DNA from 2 places in the Comamonas sp. CMM03 genome. Region 2 is predicted to be linked to the other one. Evidence: predicted binding sites of a transcription regulator. Region 2 holds the regulator's gene; the other holds the start of a gene.
The links. Region 2 encodes HrcA, which represses chaperone genes, less so after heat shock. Its sites were predicted from a motif close to TTAGCACTCNNNNNNNNNGAGTGCTAA; they were not measured.
Positions count from the first base shown of each region.

Region 1: the regulator HrcA is predicted to act here: its motif matches at 1,322-1,348, upstream of rpoH (RNA polymerase sigma factor RpoH).

Region 1 covers NZ_JAHUXB010000002.1:273,865-279,646, reverse strand. Annotated here, with positions in the region: gene KW830_RS08045 (tripartite tricarboxylate transporter substrate binding protein) at 1-192, opposite strand, end outside; gene rpoH (RNA polymerase sigma factor RpoH) at 341-1,291, opposite strand; gene KW830_RS08035 (amidohydrolase family protein) at 1,851-3,047, opposite strand; gene KW830_RS08030 (tripartite tricarboxylate transporter substrate binding protein) at 3,075-4,055, opposite strand; gene KW830_RS08025 (GntR family transcriptional regulator) at 4,341-5,093, shown strand; gene cutA (divalent-cation tolerance protein CutA) at 5,572-5,782, shown strand, end outside.
Region 2 covers NZ_JAHUXB010000002.1:501,858-507,639, forward strand. Annotated here, with positions in the region: gene KW830_RS09145 (membrane-bound PQQ-dependent dehydrogenase, glucose/quinate/shikimate family) at 1-279, opposite strand, end outside; partial or broken gene KW830_RS09150 (IS5 family transposase) at 737-1,669, shown strand; tRNA gene KW830_RS09155 (tRNA-Ile) at 1,876-1,952, opposite strand; gene hrcA (heat-inducible transcriptional repressor HrcA) at 1,995-3,002, opposite strand; gene KW830_RS09165 (NAD kinase) at 3,032-3,937, shown strand; gene recN (DNA repair protein RecN) at 3,941-5,596, shown strand; gene rapZ (RNase adapter RapZ) at 5,636-5,782, shown strand, end outside.

The DNA.
Region 1 (5,782 bases), 230 kb from region 2:
TTCCAGCGGTTCGGCCAGCGCCCGGGCCGTCAGATCAGGGGAGGAGCCCGCAGGGAAGCCCACGATCAGGTGCAGGGGCTTGCTGGGCCACTGCTCGGCCTGGACCGCGCCCACGCTGCAGCCCAGGGCGGCCGCGCAGGCCAGGCTCATCAGGCTGCGGCGGTACAGCGTGGAGCGGGTGGATTCGGTCATGGCTTCTCCCAATGCAAAAGTGATAGCTGCCTGCGCGGATGGCGGTGACGGCAGGCAATAAAAAACCCGGAAATTATCCGGGTTTCAGGAGGCTGCAGGGCAGCCATGGGCACAGTGCCTGTGTGGCACTGTGCGGTTTGGGCCAGGTTTATGCAAACTCGGCCAGCGCCTTCTTCATTTTCTTCATGGCGGCCACTTCGATCTGGCGGATGCGTTCGGCGCTCACGCCGTACACGGCTGCCAGCTCATGCAGCGTCATGCCGCCGGAGCCGTCATCGTTCACCTTCAGCCAGCGCTCTTCCACAATGTGGCGGCTGCGGTCGTCCAGCGCTTCCAGCGCCTGGGCAATGCCGTCGGTGGCCATCACATCGCGCTGGCGCGATTCGATCATGGCCGTGGGCTCGTGGGCGCCGTCGGTCAGGTAGGAGATGGGGCCGAAAGCCTTGTCATCATCGTCGCTGGGCGAAGGGTCCAGCAGCACGTCACCCCCCGACAGGCGGGTTTCCATCTCCATCACTTCCTCGCGCTTCACATTCAGCTTAGCGGCGACGGAGTCGATCTCCTGTGCGGTCAGGGTGTCGCGGAAGGTGTTGTCGCCGGTTTCAATGGCGGCATCGGCCTTGAGCTCCTGCTTCATCGAGCGCAGGTTGAAGAACAGCTTGCGCTGGGCCTTGGTGGTGGCCACCTTCACCATGCGCCAGTTCTTCAGGATGTACTCGTGGATCTCGGCCTTGATCCAGTGCATGGCGTAGCTGACCAGACGCACGTTCTGGTCGGGGTCGAAACGCTTGACCGCCTTCATCAGGCCCACATTGCCTTCCTGGATCAGGTCGCTGTGGGGCAGGCCGTAGCCCATGTACTGGCGCGAGATGGAAACCACCAGGCGCAGATGGGACATGATCAGGCGCCCGGCGGCATCCAGATCGTTGTGTTCTTTGAGTTTGCGCGCATAGTCCTGCTCCTCCTCTTGAGTGAGCATGGGCAGGCGGTTTACAGCGGAGATGTAAGCATCCAGATTGCCCAGCGGCGGCACCAGAGCCCAAGGATTCGCAGGTGCCAGAGCCGTCGCAGCCGTGAGGGTGCCCGTCTGTGTAGTCATTGCATTGATCCTTTCTTCCATAAATCCATATTAGCACTCTCTATGACTGAGTGCTAAGGCATAAGTTCCCGCGATGTAGGGCCAGGGTTCGTGACAAGTTGTCGCAGGCTTCGTACACCGTCACAGGGTTTGTACTGGATTTGGAAGGCGCCAGTGCGTGGCGCGTATAAAGTCTTGTAAATCATTGTTTTATCAAGATTTCATGGCGGGCAGCTGGAATGCCGGGGCGGCGGCCCTGGCGGCTGAGTGTGCGCTTCCTGCCGCAGGGCGTTATGGTGAAACCCCTGGAAAAAATATGCCCACATGCCGTGTGGCGGGGCGCCATCCGTCCCAACCCCTGCCGCGAACCGCTATCACATCTGGCCGTCTGTGCCGGCGTTTCCTGCCCTGGGGCTGCTGGCGGTCTTGTCAACGCCAGCCTCCGCTGCGCCACAGATAGACCGGGGAGGTCTGTCTGCCAGAGGGTTTTGAATGGATGCGAGCGCTTGCTATTGCTGCACGATATATGAGTGTGGAAGTCCCAGAAACTCGTAAGCGGATTAAGCGCTTCTTGTTGCGGTTATTCCAGCAGCAATCTGCCTTCGCGGGCCACGATCCGACCGTGGGCAATGACCAGCGAGCGGACGGGGCGGGCGGCTACGGCATGGGCGGGCGTTTGCGCGGGCACCAGCACCAGGTCGGCCCGGCTTCCGGGTGTGAGGCCATAGTCGGCAAAGCCACAGACCTCGGCTCCTGCGTGGGTGACGCAGTGCAGGGCTTGTTCCACTTCATCGTCGCGGCGCAAGTTGTAGCGCATGCCGATGAACATGGCGCGTTCCAGCATGTCAGGGCGGCCGTAGGGCGACCAGGTGTCACGGATACCGTCATTACCGCCGGCCATGGGCACGCCCGCGCGTTGGCAGGCGCCCAGCGGCGGGACGCTGCGCGAAGGCGGCGCACTGGTGACCAGCGACACGCCCAACCTGGCCATGCGCGCCAGCAGCGCGCTGCGCTGGGCATCGCTCACATCGCCCAGACAGAAGCCGTGGCTGATAACCACCTTGTTGTGCAGTCCGTGGGCTTCGGTGCGGTCCAAAATCAGCTGGAGCGAGAAGGCTCCCATGTCACCGGGCTCGTGCAGGTGGATGTCGAGCGGCTTGTTGTGGCGCTCGGCGATCTCGAACAGCACGTTCAGCGACTGTGCCGGGTCCAGGTCGATGGCACAGGGGTCCAGGCCGCCCAGCACGTCGGCCCCCATGGCCAGGGACTCATCCAGCAGCTGTGCCGTGCCTTTGCGCTGCAGCAGGCCCGATTGCGGGAACGCCACCACCTGAATATCCTGCCAGGGCGCCATGTCCGCGCGGGTCTGCAGCAGGCCCGCCACATGCCGGGTGCCAATGTCCGTATCCACGTCGGCGTGACTGCGGATGCGCGTGGTGCCCAACGCGAGAAACTCGCGTGCCATGCGCAGCGACTGGCGCGCGCTGTCGTGCCGGGCCTGGGCACGGTAGGCGCGCTCGTTGTTGATCTTGTCGACCAATTGGTTGCCCACCTCGTTGACGTACCAGTCCTGACCCCAGAGTGTCTTGTCCAGGTGGGTGTGGGATTCGACCAGGCCGGGCAGCAGCAGCTGACCCCCGCCATCGATGCGCTCAGCTCCTTCCGGGAGGGGCAGCGAGGTGCCCATGGCCGCGATACGGCCTTGCTCGATCAACAGGTCGCAGGCTGGCCCGCCCATGGGGCGAACGTTCTGCAGAAAAAGGCTGGAAGTGCTCACGTGGAATGTTTCCTGTGGTGATGGAGCCTATCGCACGGCGCCGATGTCGGGCGTCGCGATCTGGCGCATCTTTTGGGCGTCTGTCTGGATCAGCTTGGCGAAGTCAGCGGGCGTACCGCCCGATTGGCCAATGCATGCCTGGTCGAGCATTCTGAGGACCTGGGGTTCGCGCATCACCGCATTGATCTCGGTGTTCAGGCGTGTCACCACCGTGTCCGCTACCCCCTTGGGGGCGAAGATACCGGTCCACACGCCAAAGTCATAGTTGGGCAAGGCCTTGCTCGCCGACATGGCGGGGATGCCCTGCAGGACTTCGCAGTTGGTCTTCGAGGTGGTGCCCAGCGGCTTGACCTTGCCCTCTTTGAGGTAGGCCAGCACCGAAGGCACCATGAAGTAGCCGTAATCCACATTGCCGCCGATGATGTCGGTCAGCATGGGGACGCCGCCCTTGTAGGGCACGTGCTGTATCGACACCTTGGCCTGCTGGTTCAGCATTTCACCGGCAATGTGCAAGGCCGTGCCGATGCCGGAGGATGCAAAGGTGTCGGCACCTGCCTGGGTCTTGGCACGCGCGAGCATGGCCTCGACCGAGGTGACAGGCACCTTGGGACCGGCGACCAGCACCATGGGCATGACGCCCACCAGCGTGACCGGGCGCAGGTCCTGGGTGCCATCGTAGGCAATGGCGTTGTTGAAGTGGCGGGCCAGCACGATTTCGCTGTTGGACGCCAGGATGATGGTGTTGCCGTCCGGTTTGGCGCGCACCACGCGCTGCGTGGCGATGGTGCCGCCAGCGCCGGCCACGTTGTCCACAATCACCGGCACGCCCAGGCGGCGGGCCAGCGGCTCGGCGATGGTGCGCGCCAGCGTGTCGGCCGATCCGCCAGCAGTGAAACCCACTACCAGGGAGATGGGGCGGTCAGGCCACGCGGCGTGAGCAAGGGCGGATGCACCGGCCAGCGACAGGGCCGCCAGGGCTTGGAGCGGAAAAGCGGGAAGTTGCGCCATGGGTGAAAACTTTCTAGAGAGCAGAGAAAAGACTCAGGCCGACAAGTGCCCGGCTGGCGACGCAGAACGTCCGCTGATATGGCATGTCACCCCCCATTTGCATGAGCGGGTTCAGTGCAATGGTTAATCAAATTCTATATTTTGGTTAACCAAAATTTCGGATGCGACCCATATTTGTGCCGGTATTGCGCGTAAACCCTGATGCTTGGCGACAGCGAGCTGCCTGACTTGAATGCGGGGTGCCCGTGCCGCTAAGATTTCAAGCCTGTTGTCTGTGTGTTGTCCATGTCCGCCTCTTCCCGCCGCCTTGCTCCCCATATCCCCAGCGAAGAGCCTGTAGCCGACGGCACAGTCAGTGTGGACGAACGTGTCTATGAGGCGGTTTCGCGGGCGCTGCTGAGTGGCAAGCTGCGTCCCGGTACGCCGTTGCGCGAGCGGGCGCTGGCTGAGGCGCTGGGTTGCACCCGTGGTGCCGTACGCAAGGTGTTCACCCGCTTGGGGGCTGAAAAGCGACTGGTGCTGGAGCACAACCGGGGGGCCTTTGTGCCCAACCCGACGGTCGAGGAGATGCGCAGCATCTACCGCGCACGGCGCATTGTTGAAGCAGGCCTGGTCACCAGCCTGTGCGGCCAGTTGAACGCGGTGCAGACAGAGGCGCTGCAGCGCCATGTACAAGCGGAATACCAGGCGATGGAGGAGGGGCGCCGCGCCGACTCTATCCGGCTGGCCGGTGAGTTCCATCTGGTGCTGGCACACATGGCGGGCAGCGATGAGTTGCTGTCGTACATGCAACGCCTGGTGCGCACGACGGAGTTGTACAAGGCCTTGTTTGACAGTGTGGCCGCGACCGCATGTGCGCCCCGCGAGCACCAGGAGATCATCAACGCCTTGCTGGGCGGTGCACGCGATAAGGCGTTGGCCGTGGCCATGGCCCACCTGGACGAGCTGGAGCAGCGGGTGATCCATGGTGCGGTGGCCGAACGCGAGGTTGATCTGGTGAGCTTGCTGGCGGGCAGTTCCAGCACGCCTGGGTGCTAGCAGGGAAAAGTCCAGGCACATCGCCGGGGTCTGCCACGCAGCCATCACAGCGGAGGAAGTCTGTGTGCGGCCAGAGATGGCGTGAAATGCCCGAGTCAGCCAGGGGCCGCTTTTCCGTGCGCAAGCCCATGGAGGTGCCGTGTGCCCAGGAACCGGGCGAGATAGCCGCCACCGTGGGGCTGGCCCACCAACCTGGGCTCTGTGGTGCACTGGGCAGGAAGGCACGCAACCATGACGTGCCAACGAAGGCCGTTCAGGTTTTGCACGGGCCGCCAGGGCCTGGCAGGTGCAAAGCCTTGTAAATCATTGTTTGATCAAGATGCCATGGCGGTCGCCTGGAATGCAGGGGCGGCGGCCCTGGCGGCTGAGTGTGCACTTCCTGCCGCAGGGCGGTGTGGTGCAAGCTTTGGAAAAAATATGCCCAAATGCCGTGCAGTGGGGCACCATCGGCCCCTGTTGCCAACCGCCGGAGCGTTGCATGAGCCAGATTCCCCCCACCCGCCCCTCCAAGGGCTTTGCCTTTCGGGGTGTCAGCGTGGTGACCACGACCGTACCCACGGCCGAAGATGCCCAGCGCCTGTCCCAGGGGGCGGTGCAGGCACAGCTGGCGGCCTGCGCGCAGGTGGACCAGATCACTTCCCACTACCTGTGGAACGGGGCATTGCAGGCGTCACCCGAGTGGCGCCTGG
Region 2 (5,782 bases):
CATGATGAAACCGATGATGGCGGGCAGACCCAGACGGGTGGACAGAGGCCACCAGTGCAGGCCTGCTTCCCACAGCGACCAGGCCAGCAGCACCAGCAACCAGGCGGCGTAAACCATAGTGGACCAGCGCTGGCGCTTGATAAAGCCCCAGGCGGCGATCAACACGACGACACCGCTGATGAAATAGAAGGGACTGCCGCCCAGCGACAGCAGGTAGCCGCCACCAAGGGTCAGCGGAATACCAAGAATGGCCAACAGCAAAAGGGTTAACGCGCGCATCGCACAACCCCCTGGAACGAAGATAAGTAAAAGAATGGCATGTTGTTAGTTAGCTTTTTAGCCCCGAAAACGAAGCACACATCGGCATGGCCGAAGACTCGCATGTCAGGAGAGTGAGCATTTCCACACAAACTACCAACAGATGCGAGGCCGGTATCTTATTTTTTATAACTAAGGTGTGCAGTGGCGGAGTTGATTTGCAATACAAATATCGCAAATGCTTAATAAATCATAAATTTCCGAAATTTCTGAAATTACAAAATAATCAATAATATCAATTGTTTAGTGGAATTTTGATTCGAAATCGGCACGACGTGCATCTTAATAAACCACATAATGGACATGGGGTTTACCCTTATTTTTGACTCGAGTGAAGCCCGGGATTGAATCACCCCGGTGTTGAATTCCACCGGCGCTGTTGCACAAATCGGCTCCTGGGTTCAGGTAGCCTCGGGCGATGAGTCAGTCTCCGCAACCCAAGCCCCGCTACCGCACCACCAACTGGAAGCGATACAACGCAGCACTCATAGCGCGGGGCTCACTGACCATCTGGTTGGACAAGGGCATCTCCTGGTTTGCCGCTGCCAGCGGCAAACGCGGGCGCAGCCCGCAGTTCTCGGATGCAGCCATCCAGTTCTGCCTGACCATTAAGAACCTCTTTGGACTGGCCTTGCGGCAGACCACGGGATTTGTTCAGTCTCTGCTGGCGTTGTCTGGGCTGCCGTGGCCAGTTCCCGACTTCAGCACGCTGTATCGCCGCCAACGCAATCTGGATGTGCAGGTGGCATACCGGCCCAGTTCAGCCGGCCTGCACCTGCTGGTTGACTCCACAGGCATCAAGTTCCTGGGTGAAGGCGGGTAGAAGTGCAAAAAGCATGGGCCGTAGCGCCGGCGCCAATGGCGCAAGCTGCACATCGGCATCGATGCACAAACGCTGCAGGTGCGGGCTATCTGTGTCACCTCCAACAACGTCACTGACGCTGCCGTGCTGCCGCAGTTGCTGGAGCAAGTGCCGGGTGATGAGCCACTTCTGACGGTGACAGGCGATGGCGCTTATGACACCCAGCCCGTGCATGCGGCTGTCATGCGGCGCAATGCCAAGCCCATCATTCCCCCAAGAAAGAATGCCAGGATGCGCAAAGGCGAGGCCTCTGCACATCGCAATGCGGCGATCGCCGCATGCAGGCGCCTCGGGCGCAAGCTCTGGAAGAACTGGAGTGGCTACCACCGGCGCAGCTTGGTGGAAACCAAGATGCACTGCATCAAACGACTGGGTGAACGAGTGATGTCACGCACGTTTGAGAGACAGGTCAACGAGCTGCACATCCGAGCCGCCATCCTCAATCGATTCACGGAGCTGGGCTGCCCACAGACGGTGGCTGTGGCATAGCTACGTCTAGGGCTGGGGAAGTCTGGCCTGGGGCTGATTTATGCAACAGCGCCGAAGTATGGACGAAATGGACTAAGGGGCACCTCAGCGGACTCAAGGCAGCAGCGCAGAACTCGGCATTGAACTGCGTTCCTCAAAAGTGCCTACAGATTCCAAAATCAAAAAAGCCCGCTACCAATTAGGTAGCAGGCTTTCCTTATAAATACTGGTAGGGCGTGAGGGACTTGAACCCGCGACCAAAGGATTATGAGTCCTCTGCTCTAACCAACTGAGCTAACGCCCCTTGCCAGCCCGGCGCATGGCAGGGCGCACGCATTGTAACGGCTTAGCGCCGGCTGCTCAGCGCATTGGTGACCAGCTTGGAGGTGATGTCCACGATCTGGATCATCCGGTCGTAGTGCATGCGTGTGGGGCCGATCACGCCCAGCGTGCCCACAATCTGGCCATCGACCTCGTAAGGGGCGCTGACCACGGACAGCTCTTCGAAAGGCACGACCTGGCTTTCTCCACCAATGAAGATGCGCACACCTTCGGCCTGGCTGGAGAAATCGAGCAGCCGCAGGATCTGGGTCTTTTGCTCGAACAGGTCGAACGCCTTGCGCAGATTGCCCATGTCGCTGGAGAAGTCGCTCACCGACAGCAGATTGCGCTCGCCCGAGATGATGACCTGCTCCTGGGGCTGGGGGTTCATGGCCTCGGCGCTGACATTGACCGCCGCCTGCATCAGATTGGCCACTTCGGTGCGCAGGCGCTCCACTTCGGACTGCATGCGCTCGCGCACCTGCTCGATGGCCAGACCGGCGTAGTGCGCGTTCAGGAAGTTGGATGCTTCCAGCAGTTGCGAGCCGGAGAAATCATGGTCGGTGAAGATGACGCGGTTCTGCACATCGCCTTCCGGCGACACGATGATGACCAGCACCCGCCGCTCGGACAGCTTCACGAACTCGATGTGCTTGAACACCGAGCTGCGCCGCGGCGCCATCACCACGCCGACAAACTGCGACAGGCTGGACAGCATGTTGGCGGCGTTCGCAATCACCTTCTGCGGTTGTTCGGGCACCAGTTCCTGCGCAGGCAGCATGTCGCGGCTCACGGTCAGCATGGTGTCCACAAACAGCCGGTAGCCCTTGGCGGTGGGCACGCGGCCTGCGGAGGTGTGGGGGCTGACGATCAGGCCCAGTTCCTCCAGATCCGCCATCACATTGCGGATGGTGGCCGGCGACAGTTCCAGGCCGGAGGCGCGCGACAACGTGCGCGACCCCACAGGCTGGCCGTCGGCAATGTAGCGCTCGACCAGCGCTTTCAACAACAACTTGGAACGATCATCGAGCATGGAACGATTTTAATGATGTAATTTCCCTTATGACGTCCAAGTTTCGCCATGTAGCCCTGATCGGAAAGTACCGTGTCGCTTCCCCCACGGGCCTTCCCCAGGACAGCCCGCGCCAGGCCCTGGAAGATATTGCAGCTTTTCTGACCACCCAGGGCTGTGAAGTGATTGTGGAAGCCGAGACCGCCTTGCACATGGGTCTGCCCGCACAGTACCGCAGTCTGGATGTGGACGCCCTGGGGCAAGCCTGCGATCTGGCCCTGGTCATGGGCGGCGACGGCACCATGCTGGGCGTCAGCCGCCACCTGTCACGCTACGGCACGCCGCTGATCGGCATCAACCAAGGGCGCCTGGGCTTTGTCACCGACATCCCGCTGGATGAGAACTTCCAGCCCACGCTGCAAGCCATGCTGGAAGGCTGCTACGAAGAAGACAGCCGCCCGCTGATCGAAGCCCGCGTGATGCGGGGCGATGAATGCGTGTTCGAGGCCCTGGCCATGAACGATGTGGTGGTCAACCGGGGCAGCACCTCGGGCATGGTGGAGTTGCGGGTGGAGGTGGATGGCCGTTTCGTCTCCAACCAACGTGCCGACGGCCTGATCGTGGCCACACCTACCGGCTCGACCGCCTATGCGCTGTCGGTGGGCGGTCCGCTGCTGCACCCGTCCGTGGGCGCCTGGGTGATGGCCCCCATTGCCCCCCACACCCTGTCCAACCGCCCCATCGTGCTGCCCGACCAGGGCGAAGTCATGATCGAAGTGGTGGGCGGGCGCGACATCAGCGCCAATTTCGATATGCAGTCGCTGGCCTCGCTGCGCCACGGAGACCGCATCTATGTGCGCCGTGCGCTCCATGGCATCCGTTTTCTGCATCCCCTGGGCTGGAACTACTACGCCACGCTGCGCAAGAAACTGGGCTGGAACGAAGGGGGCACCTGAGCCATGGCCCTCAAACGCATTGCACTGCGCGACTTTGTCATCGTGCAGGCGCTGGACCTGGACCTCCACGCCGGCTTCACGGTGCTGACGGGCGAAACCGGCGCCGGCAAATCCATTCTGATCGACGCTCTGCAGCTGGTGCTGGGCAGCCGTGCCGATGTCGGCGTGGTGCGCGAAGGCACGCCCCAGGCCGACATCACCGCCGAATTCGACTGCCCGCCCCACCTGTCCCAGTGGCTGGACGAAGGCGGCTTTGCCCAGGAAGACAGCCTGCTGCTGCGCCGTGTGATCGATGCCCAGGGCCGCAGCCGCGCCTGGATCAATGGCGCACCGGCCACAGCCACCCAGTTGCGCCACCTGGGCGATGCGCTGCTGGACATCCACGGCCAGCACGCCTGGCAAAGCCTGACCCGGCCCGAAGCCGTGCGCGAGCTGCTGGACGCCTACGCCGGCGTGGACACCCAATCGCTGCGCGCCCACTGGACCGCCTGGCGTGCCGCGCACAAGAACCTGGAACATGCCCTGGCCGCCCAGGACACGCTGCAGCGCGAACGTGAACGCCTGCAGTGGCAGATTGGCGAGCTGGACAAACTCAGCCCCGGCACCGATGAATGGGAAGAGCTGAACACCCAGCACACCCGCCTGTCCCACGCTCAGAGCCTGCTGGAAACCGCCCTGGGCACACTGCATCTGCTGGAAGACGATGAAACAGGCATCACCAGCCCCTTGACCCGCGCCCACAGCACGCTCCAGCACCAGGAACACCTGGAGCCCGAATTCCTGGCGATTGCGGATGTGCTGGCCTCCAGCCTGGCCCAGGTCAACGATGCCCGCCACAGCCTGCACAGCTATCTGCGCCGCACCGAGCTGGACCCCGAACGCCTGGCAGAACTGGACAGCCGCCTGACGCTGTGGATGCAGCTGGCCCGCCGCTACAAGCGCACGCCGCAAGAGCTGCCCGGTCTGCTGCAATCCTGGCGCGACGAACTGCGCCAGCTGGATGCCGTGGTCGATGTGGGCCGGCTGCGCCAGCTGGAACAGCAGGCACACGAGGCCTACCAGGCCGCCGCACGCGCCCTGTCGCTGCAGCGCGCCAAGGCCGCGCCCAAGCTCTCGCGCGCCATCACCCAGGCCATGCAGGGCCTGGGCATGCAGGGCGGCAAATTCGCCGTGCAGCTGGACAAGCTGGAAGAACCCACACCCAGCGGCCTGGATGGCGTGCAGTTTCTGGTGGCCGGTCACCCGGGCGCCACACCGCGCCCGATTGGCAAAGTGGCTTCGGGCGGCGAGCTTTCCCGGCTGTCGCTGGCGATTGCCGTCACCACCAGCCAGCTGGGCCAGGCCGGCACCCTGATTTTTGACGAGGTGGACTCCGGCGTAGGCGGCGCCGTGGCCGAGACCGTGGGCAAGCTGATGCGCGCCCTGGGCCGCGACCGCCAGGTGTTGGCCGTCACCCACCTGCCCCAGGTCGCCGCCTGCGCCGACCAGCACTATGTGGTCAGCAAGCGGCGCGACAAGAGCGCCACCACCAGCTCGGTCACCCCCGTGCAGCAGCAGGCCCGGGTCCAGGAAGTGGCCCGCATGCTGGGGGGCGAGCGCCTGTCCGACACCACGCTGGCACATGCCCGGGAAATGCTGGCCCAGGCCCATGTGGGCTGATCGCCTATAGTGGAGCGCTGTAAGGAGACGTATCGCGCTATGGCCCTGGAAGTTGTACTCATCACCGGCATGTCCGGCTCCGGAAAGTCCGTTGCCCTGCACGCACTGGAAGATGCGGGCTATTACTGCGTGGACAACCTCCCGCCCGAGCTGCTGGGCCCGCTGACCCAGCTGGAGCCCAGCCGC